3 regions of the Paenibacillus sp. GCM10028914 genome follow, and region 3 is predicted to be linked to each of the others. Evidence: riboswitches for the same ligand, from Rfam matches in the RefSeq annotation. Region 3 holds a riboswitch; each other region holds the start of a gene.
What was found. Region 3 has a riboswitch for cyclic di-AMP ahead of ACFQV5_RS04980 (TrkH family potassium uptake protein). Riboswitches for the same ligand answer to the same signal wherever they lie in the genome.
Positions count from the first base shown of each region.

Region 1 (3,283 bases), on a different contig from region 3:
TGTCGCAATAGAGCAAATCAAGACCAAAAATACAGGCACACAAGACGATCCTGCATATGAAACCATAGTAACGATCGTGAGCAAGGGTGGTTTCGTCACTAACATTCCGATCTCCTTCGCATTTGAGGACGGTAAAACCGTAGATAAGGTTTGGGATGGCAAGAACGGTAAAACGGAGTATAAAATCGAGCACCGCTCCCCGCTACTCTGGGCCATGGTAGATCCGAAATACACGATCGTGCTGGAGAACAAACATATCAATAACTATATGAAGGCGGGAATGGAACCGAAAGCTGTCACGCGCTGGAACCTGAGCATCACCAAGCTGGTAGAGACACTGTTCGGCAGCCTGTCATGGTAAGGGGGGAGAACATGAAAAGCTATACAGGCAAAGGCTGGGTCAGTGTTAAAGATCAATTCTATGTTATTATTCTTCTATTTCTGTACAGACTGCTGTGGGGATATTGCCTTTACCGGATTGTGAAATCAGCCGTTGTCCCACTTCTAATGCGATATCCGGACCCTGCTCCCAGTGAGCTTAGTAAACTGCTTTATTTTTATGAAGGGGAAATGGCATTATCACAGAGCAATGACGTTCATACCTATGCCTGGATTCTCATCGGCATGCTTCTTATTCGGATGATACTGACTCCCCTCATTCATGCAGGTATATTTTATAATCTCCATCAAGAGGCAAGAGGTGAGCGCGGACTTTTCTTCTTCCAGGGCATGCGTCAGTTATGGAAACCTGTAACCTTATTTTATGTCATAGAGACCTTTCTAACCTTTGCACCGGCGTACTGGCTGGTACCCAAAATGCTTCCAGCTCTGCCGGCCGTCATTCGGGACCCTTCTACCTTGCTTAAGCTAGCTCCCTACATCGTTGGCTGGCTCATATACGCGTATCTAATTCATCTATTCCTTCTCTATATACAGTTTGGCAAAACATCTGGCACAGGTATGGTACCTGCTATAATGGTCTGTCTGCGTCATATCCGCAAAGCTGTACTAATCTCGATAACAATTGGTGGAATAGCAATGGCACTGCTTCTACTGTTCAGTGGTTTATCTTTCTTCTGGTCTGGTCTGGCTGGACTAGTCATACAGCAAGCAAGCTATTTCGTAAACAGTTTGTTCCAGCTATGGTCTGTTACCTCTCAATTTCACGTATGGCATACACATAGAGAGAACCGTTGAAAAATGTTCACATATCGATGAAATCGGCATATATAGTGTGCTTTCCCCATTCTTCCCACAAAAAATCCCGCTCCTTAACTAGGAATGGGATTTTTTGTTCATAAATTTTATTTCCTCGTTTGCCAAATTGTTAATACTCTGCTAAAATAACGAATGTGATAGTAACAACTTTGTCATCTTTACTGTAACTTTTTCATATGGATTAACAATCGAACATTATTATTTATAATTTGTAACACCAAAAGAAGCCGAATTCCCGGTTAACGGGAAGCGGGGGATCCGTCTTGGGTGCATTGATCTCGCAACAGAGTGGTCATAGGCTAACCTTCAGCTGAACCCTTAAGCTAACCTCGCAGGCATTGGAAGGAGCTCATCTCTTGAAAAAAAAGTTAACTGCCATTTCAATCGGCCTAACTCTCGCTCTTACATTAAGTGCCGGAAGCGCTTTCGCGGATTCCAAGCTTAATAACGCAATCAAACCAGTCATTGGTGTCTCTTATAAAATGGGTGGAACCACGACCAAAGGATTCGATTGCTCTGGATTCACAAGCTATGTGTTTAAGAAGATCGGGCTTACTTTGCCTCGTACATCAACTTCCCAGTATAAAGTAGGAACCGCTGTAGCCAAGAGTAAATTAAAGGCAGGCGATCTTGTATTCTTTAATACGTCCGGTAGAGGCGTCTCTCATGTAGGAATTTATATAGGCGGAGGTAAGTTTGCACACTCTTCGACATCCCGTGGTGTTACCATCACTGCGCTTAATTCCAGCTACTTCGCCAAGCGTTATGTAGGTGCTAAGCGAGTCATGAGCTCTAGCAAATACAAAGCTGTCGCTGTGAACTATAACTAATCATATTATTACGTCTATATAAAGCCCGATTGAGATCACCACATCTCCATCGCGGCTTTTTCTTTATACTTCTATAACGTATGAAGCGTTGAAAAAGTTCTTAAGTTTATAAAAAAAATTTTATTTATTTAATTTAAAACCACTCCTACTGGTAAATTACCCCTTTTTTTGAACGGTTAAACACCTATATGAATTTTATTTAAGTTACCGACACCACATCGACAAAGATAACCACCAAAGTTGTACAAAAGACAGCAAGAAACAATTGCCAACGGGACAAGCCCTCTGATAGAATAATCAGTGTAATCACTTTGTCATTTTTGTAAGGGCTTTTATACATAGAATATGTGCCGAATTCCGATCAATAGGAAGCGGGGGAACCAATTTTATGGGTGAATTGATCTTGCACTTAAGGATCATAGGGAGCCTTCAACCGAACCCTAAAGCTAACCTCGCAGGCAATGGAAGGAGTTATTAATGCTAAAGAAGTTAAGTACATCCTTTTTAGGACTTACAATCTTCCTAACAGCAGGTCTGGGCAGTGTTTTTGCTGACAGTAAACTGGATCAGGAGATTGATCAGGTTCTCGGGACGAAGTACAGCTATGGTGGAACAACAACGAGCGGCTTCGATTGCTCTGGATTTACCATGTATGTATTCTCCGCTTTAGGAATTAAGCTCCCCCATCAATCAGGATCTCAATTTGAGATGGGAACTGTCGTAACCCGCGATAACCTTCGTTCGGGGGATCTCGTCTTTTTTAATACTTCTGGTCGTGGTGTATCTCATGTAGGCATCTACATTGGTGATGGAAAATTTGCTCACTCTTCCACTTCCCGAGGTGTCGTTACTAATCGCCTGAGTGACAGCTATTATGCCGAACGTTATGTTGGTGCCAAACGAATTATGAGCGACTCCGCTTACGAAACACATGCGGCAGATGAATAATAGCCTATAATATATCTGTAAAATATAAGCGCCCCATAGAATAAACACTGGATGAGCTCAGGGCAAATCCAGTGTCATTCTATGGGGCGCTTTTTGAATTAAACCAGCTTTTTACGTATTGTACTTGAAATGAGATCTATAATGGTAATCATAACAATGATGCCAAGTAATATAATGCCTACGCGATCCCAGTTCCGTGATGTTAAGGCAAAGATGAGTGGTGTACCAATACCTCCCGCACCGATAACCCCCAAGATCGTTGCCGACCGGACATTTATTTCGAACCT
Region 1 covers NZ_JBHTFO010000019.1:37,528-40,810, forward strand. The annotation lists gene ACFQV5_RS25095 (M1 family metallopeptidase) at 1-361, shown strand, start outside; gene ACFQV5_RS25100 (hypothetical protein) at 373-1,197, shown strand; cyclic di-AMP (ydaO/yuaA leader) riboswitch at 1,434-1,571, shown strand; gene ACFQV5_RS25105 (C40 family peptidase) at 1,575-2,048, shown strand; cyclic di-AMP (ydaO/yuaA leader) riboswitch at 2,387-2,524, shown strand; gene ACFQV5_RS25110 (C40 family peptidase) at 2,526-2,996, shown strand; gene phnE (phosphonate ABC transporter, permease protein PhnE) at 3,095-3,283, opposite strand, start outside.
Region 1: linked by a shared signal. The riboswitch ahead of ACFQV5_RS25105 (C40 family peptidase) and the one ahead of ACFQV5_RS04980 (TrkH family potassium uptake protein) in region 3 are both predicted to bind cyclic di-AMP.

Region 2 (3,283 bases), on a different contig from region 3:
TATAAATTTGCTTAATGGATGTATGATGCTTCGATATGGAGAATTTATAGTCACTAGCCTTACATCAGGTCTCCACTTCTTCCATTTTTCCTCGAACCGAGTTAACTCTTCTCTTTCAAAAGGAATGTACACCGCGATAATCTGATCCGCCGATAAAGACTTCGCATAGTTTAAAGAATGCTCAACAACATGTGTAATACCTGATACCGGTAAAATTACAACATTACCTTTTATCTCAATGGGTGGTTCACAAGTGGTAATCCGTAATTGTTCACCAACGGCATCATAGTGCTTTTTAATGCGTAGGAACAAGTAAACGATTAATGGCAGGAATATCAGCACAGGCCAAATCTGCACAAATTTCGTTACGAAAAAGATAAGGAATACGGTAAAGCTGATCAAAGCGCCGATGGTATTAATAATTAATTTTGTCACCCAACCTGCTGTCTTCTCCCGAATCCATTTTACCATCATCCCTGTCTGGGATAGGGTGAAAGGTATAAACACCCCCACAGCATATAACGGAATTAAACTCTCGGTTTGCCCGTGAAAGACAATAATCAGAACTATAGATAATACCCCAAGAATTAAAATCCCATTTGAGTAACCAAGGCGGTCTCCCCGAACGGTAAACATTCTTGGAATGAATTTATCCTTAGCAAGATTGACTGCAAGGAGTGGAAATGCTGAATATCCCGTATTCGCTGCTAGGATTAGAATCAATGCAGTTGTCCCTTGTATAAAGAAATACATAATATTACGGCCGAAGGTTTGGCTCGCAATCTGGGATACGACTGTTTCCTGCGCTGTTGGCGTTATACCGTAATAATAAGCTAGGAATACGATACCCGAGAACAATACGGCGAGTAATATGCCCATGGCCATTAATGTTTTGGCTGCATTTCTGGGCGCAGGATCTTTAAAGTTCGGTATGGCATTCGATATTGCCTCCACCCCGGTGAGAGCTGAGCTACCAGATGCAAAAGCTCTTAGCAGGATGAATAAGCTTATACCTGCAACCGGAGTTCCGATTGGAGCATGAAACTCAGGAGAAGCGTTACCCATCAGAATATTGTACATATTTACTCCAAGTAGAATAAACAAGGCCAATACGAACAAATAAACGGGATAAGCAAGCACGGTAGCCGACTCGGTAACTCCCCTTAAGTTCAGTATCGTTATAAGGATGACAAACGCTACCGCAATGCCGACTTTATGCTCATGCAATATTGGGAAAGCGGATGTTAAAGCATCCGTCCCTGCCGAGACACTTACTGCAACAGTAAGGATATAATCTACCAACAGAGAACCACCAGCAACTAAACCGGGATATATTCCAAGGTTCTCTTTAGATACGACATAAGCTCCCCCTCCGTGAGGATAAGCAAATATGATTTGACGGTAAGATAAAATTAAAGCCGTTAATAGTACCAATACTCCAATCCCAATAGGAATCGAATACCAAAGTGCAGCCCCGCTGATCGTAATCAGAACAAGCAGGATTTGTTCTGGTCCGTATGCTACAGATGAAAGTGCATCTGAGGAGAGTATTGCTAATGCCTTTTTCTTGTTCAGTTTTTGTTCTCCAAGTTCATTCGATTTAAGAGGCCGACCAATCAATAGTCTTTTTATTGCTGCCATCGTTAATGTCACCGCCTAGAGTTATTAAATATATCGTTTGAATTCGCCCTCATCACGTCCTGCAACACGATTTAGGCATAACAAAAAAAGCCGCAGGAAAGCTGGAGCTTTCCCGTGGCTTGAAAAAATAAGACACGACAAATTCCTCTTTCTTAACGCTTACGAGGTTAGCTGACGGATTCGGGAAGGAAAGTATCCCTACACATGCAGTAGCTAGCCAAGTGATTCACCCCGGAGATGAGGATGGTCTCATCTTATTGGTTCCCCCGCTTCTGATTTCAGAATTAAGCGATTTAGGAATATTCGGTTTTCATTCCAATTTGTAATGCACATTCATGATTACGAATGAATCTTACTCCTTCTTGGCACTTACTGTAAAGAAGCAAAGAAGCACATTTCAGTCAAAAAAAACGAATAAAAAGTCCATGATATCGATTACAAATGGTCTTCACCATGATTATCTTGAATTATCTCTGCCTCACTCTATTTTCCAAGTATACAAAAAATTAAAAAGCAGACCTTAAGGTCTGCTCATTGTATTTATTCTCCCACTCATGTTATTGAACTAAATTTCTTCTTTTTAAAAGACCAAAACATGATTGGGATTAACATTATAGCGAGGATACTCCCGGCAAAAGAGAGTGCAGAAAAACTGGAGTGCGCAACAACCATACCAGATAATGCCCCTCCCGAGGCACCTGCCAGAGCTATTAGAACATCTACAGATCCTTGTACTTTCGCTCCATTAGTAGAGTTGGTTGAATCGACAATTAAAGCAGTTCCACTAATCAATCCCATATTCCAACCGAGACCCAGAAGGGATAATGCTACGATTAACATAACCAGTGAGTCGGCAGGTGCAAGCGCAGCAATTATTCCTGAAGTAAGTAATGTTACACCAGAAGCAACTGCCATGACCTTACGTCCGATTTTATCAACCAAAATTCCAGTAACTAAGGATGGGAGATACATGGAGCCTATGTGGAAACCTAAAACCAAACCTACTTCTCCCAACCCATATCCATGATGTTTCATATGTACAGGAGTCATCGTCATGATAGCAATCATGACAATCTGGGTTACAATCATAACCGAAGCGCCAAGGACTATACCTCTTCTCTCTGCATACATTTCTTTTGGCTCATCAATGTTTCTTGTAGCTTTAACGGAGCTTTTGGCAAGTTCATTCGCGATTAATAGTGGATCTGGACGAAGGAAAATCAGCAAGACTAATCCAGCTAGAATATATGCTGCCGCAGCTAAAATAAATGATCCTCCTAAACGAGGTACACCTATCGAAAGAGCGAAATCACCCATAATATTCACTAAATTCGGACCGGTAACAGCGCCCAGTGTTGTGAATACCATTGCCATACTTACAGCGGTTGCCCTTTGCTTTGATGTCGCTAAATCCGTACCCGCATAACGGGCTTGTAGATTTGTTGCAGTCCCTGCACCGTAAATAAAAAGTGAGGGGAAGAGTAACCAAATGCTATTAAGAATGACAGATATGATTACACCAATTGCTCCTATGCCACCTGTGATAAAACCTAAACCCAATCCGAGTCTTCTCCCATGTTTCTGTGAGAACCTTCCTACCAACAGAGCCGCGACTGCTGAACCCAACGTAAATAAGGCAGTT
Region 2 covers NZ_JBHTFO010000015.1:341,050-344,332, reverse strand. The annotation lists gene ACFQV5_RS14985 (APC family permease) at 1-1,641, opposite strand, end outside; cyclic di-AMP (ydaO/yuaA leader) riboswitch at 1,782-1,942, opposite strand; gene ACFQV5_RS14980 (MFS transporter) at 2,194-3,283, opposite strand, start outside.
Region 2: linked by a shared signal. The riboswitch ahead of ACFQV5_RS14985 (APC family permease) and the one ahead of ACFQV5_RS04980 (TrkH family potassium uptake protein) in region 3 are both predicted to bind cyclic di-AMP.

Region 3 (3,283 bases):
GATCCACATATATTAGGCCTGGTTCACCTTCTTTAGTAACCTGTTTCAGCTTAGAGACACTATAACCGGCTCTTTGCAGCCAAGGTTCTGCAAGTGACATCTTCTGAGCTAAGGACATATCCCCTTCAATCAAGAGAAGCATCTGCTTGCGAACTTCACTGTTTTGGAGCATGGCCCCTTCATAGTTGGAATTAGCTAAGTCGTATGAAAATCCGGCAATACCAGCATTTTGCATGTGGACATCTACATTCAGAGCGTTGCCGTCCGCTTGCTCAAGCCTGACGCGATATACGTCATAGGGATATTTACTTTCAAATTTTTTGTTGTATTCCTTAAGTAATTTTTCTTTAGATAGATATCCGTAAACATCGGATTTGGATTGATATGTAACAAGGGGTTCTTTAGCTGTGATGTTGTTATACTGCATGTTCTCTTGTGCGAAACGTATAGCAGTGTCGGCTGCTACCTTCTTGGTAATCATTTCGGGTGTTTTAACCTCTAGGGTATCGGAGGCAGTAGACGGAAACACTTGGAACATTAAAAACAGAATCAGGCCGATGATCCCGAGTACAACGAGTTTCTTTTTGTTAGATTGAAGCTGAAGCGGTTGTCCTGCTTTATTCATGTCATCCTCCTTGGCCGGTATTTGTTATTACTTTTCGATTATTTCTGAAGACATAAAGTCAATATAACATAGATATGAATGACACAAACGGCTTAGCCCATTCAAAATTATGAAATATCCGCTGAAAATGCAGGAAAGATTTCGAAAACCTCAGTAAATCATGTGCTACTACTCTGGAATATGCCCAATTCCGTTCTTTTTTAAGATAATTCAACTCAATTACGGTTTTGGTATCCTTTAAGGATTGCGTTATAATCACATCATGTTAATTGAATAGATCAGCCGAATTTCGTAATGAACATGGGGGAACCATTTAATTGGGGTGAATTTCGCTTCCGAAAAGGTAGCGAATAGGGCGACCTGTGATATGCCCGAATCCGTCAGCTAACCTCGTAGGCTGTAGCACAGGAACCCAAACGCTTAAGGCATTGGATTTCCAGTGTCTTTTTTGTTTGATTTTTTTGAAGAGGTGAGCATGTTGACTTCGAAATTAAAATGGCTTCGCTTGTCGCCACCTCAAATTCTTGTTTTCGGATTTGGGGCTATTATTCTGATTGGAACGATGCTTCTTATGCTTCCGATAGCCAATACGACAGGGGAACCGCTGAACTTTATGGATGCCTTATTTACTGCAACATCCGCAACTTGTGTGACGGGGCTTGTAGTAGTGGATACAGGGACATTCTTTAGTTCTTTTGGACAGGTTGTCATCATGTTATTGATACAAATTGGTGGACTTGGCTTCATGACCATGGCCACGCTGTTTGCACTTGTTCTGAAACAACGTATTTCATTGAAAGACCGTTTGGTTCTGCAAGAAGCGATGAATCAATCCTCAATGGAGGGGATCGTTCGTCTGATCCGCCGGGTTCTGCTGTACTCTTTGGTGATCGAGGCTTGTGGAGCTACGCTGCTGACCATTCGCTGGGCTTTTGATATGCCAATCGGGAAGGCATTGTACTTCGGTGTTTTTCATGCGATATCCATGTTCAATAATGCGGGATTTGATCTGTTTGGTGATTTTAGAAGTTTGACCGGATATGTGTATGATCCAATCGTCAATTTTGTGGTTATGTTCCTGATTGTATCAGGCGGCATCGGCTTTATCGTTATGGCTGATCTGGTTGATTATCGGAAAAGACGCAGATTATCGTTACATTCAAAAGTGGTATTGTCCATGACAGGTTCTCTTATTGTTATAGGGGCGATTGTAATATTTATTTTTGAATTTACGAATCCCGAGACACTTGGATCATTGAACTGGGGCGGTAAAGTTCTGGGCTCCTTTTTTCAATCGGTAACACCAAGAACGGCGGGGGCTAACACATTAGACATTACCGAGCTTCGTCAAGCTACACAGTTCTTCATCGTAATTCTGATGTTTATCGGGGCTTCCCCAGGTTCTACAGGAGGGGGGATCAAAACCACGACATTTACGATGATGATTGCTGCTGTTATCGCTATGATGCGTGGTCGAGATGATATTGTGTTGTTCAGGTATCGCTTGGTTCAGGAACGGATTCTAAAAGCACTGACTATTACACTGCTTGCTTTGTTATTGGTCATTACAGTATCGATGATTCTTTCGACAACAGAAGACAGCAGCTTCCTCTCCATAATATTTGAAGCTACGTCTGCCTTTGGTACGGTGGGGCTGTCTATGGGACTAACCCCCGAACTATCGTTGTTCGGTAAGCTGCTCATTAGCATTACGATGTTTGCAGGTCGTCTTGGTCCATTAACACTTGCTTATGCATTAGGTCCTAAAAAGAGTAAAGAGTTGTATCGTCATCCAGAAGGAAAAATGATTATTGGATAAGGAGATTGGCTAGAAATGAAATCAAAGCAATTTGCGGTTATTGGGCTTGGGAGATTCGGATCAAGTCTTGCACTTGAACTGATGGACTTAGGTTATGAGGTACTCGGGATCGATCGAGATGAAGAAGTGGTCGAGGATATGAGTGAATTCCTTACCCATACCGTTGTAGCAGATGCTACGGATGAAGAAGTGCTGAAGTCGCTTGGGATCAGGAATTTTGACTGTGGGATTGTGGCCATTGGAGATGAGATCCAGACGAGTATTCTCGCAGCTATTCTCCTGAAAGAGCTAGGCGTTAATACGGTCGTTGCCAAGGCGGTTTCAGTACTTCATGGTAGAGCCTTGGAGAAACTCGGAGTAGACCGGGTGATATTCCCTGAGAGAGACATGGGAATACGTGTTGCGCATCAGCTCGTTACTCCAAACCTTCTGGATTACATCGAATTGTCCAAGGAATATCGGATAGTCGAGATGACGGTGACAGAATGTATGGACGGAAAAACATTAAATGAGCTGAATACCCGTGTTCGTTACGGTATCAGTGTCGTAGCACTTAATCAGCGTTCTGGAGTTATTGTAGCCCCAACCGCAATGGACGTGTTACGTGCAGGCGATATTATGGTTGTTATCGGAGCGAAAGAGAACATTGACCGCTTCGAAGGTGAAGTTGTTAATATGCAATAAAGTACGAAAACCCTTGTGAAACCGCTGGATTATAAAAATGAACTAAACAACCTGACGTATTCTTGCGTCAGGTTGTTTGTTGTCCGTCCTCCTGAAGCTTTCGAAATAACATCTCGGTCTCAGCAATCCACCTTGTAGCAGCATTACTTAGCTCA
Region 3 covers NZ_JBHTFO010000006.1:62,537-65,819, forward strand. The annotation lists gene ACFQV5_RS04975 (CPBP family intramembrane glutamic endopeptidase) at 1-625, opposite strand, end outside; cyclic di-AMP (ydaO/yuaA leader) riboswitch at 896-1,039, shown strand; gene ACFQV5_RS04980 (TrkH family potassium uptake protein) at 1,101-2,444, shown strand; gene ACFQV5_RS04985 (potassium channel family protein) at 2,460-3,128, shown strand; gene ACFQV5_RS04990 (LysR family transcriptional regulator) at 3,196-3,283, opposite strand, start outside.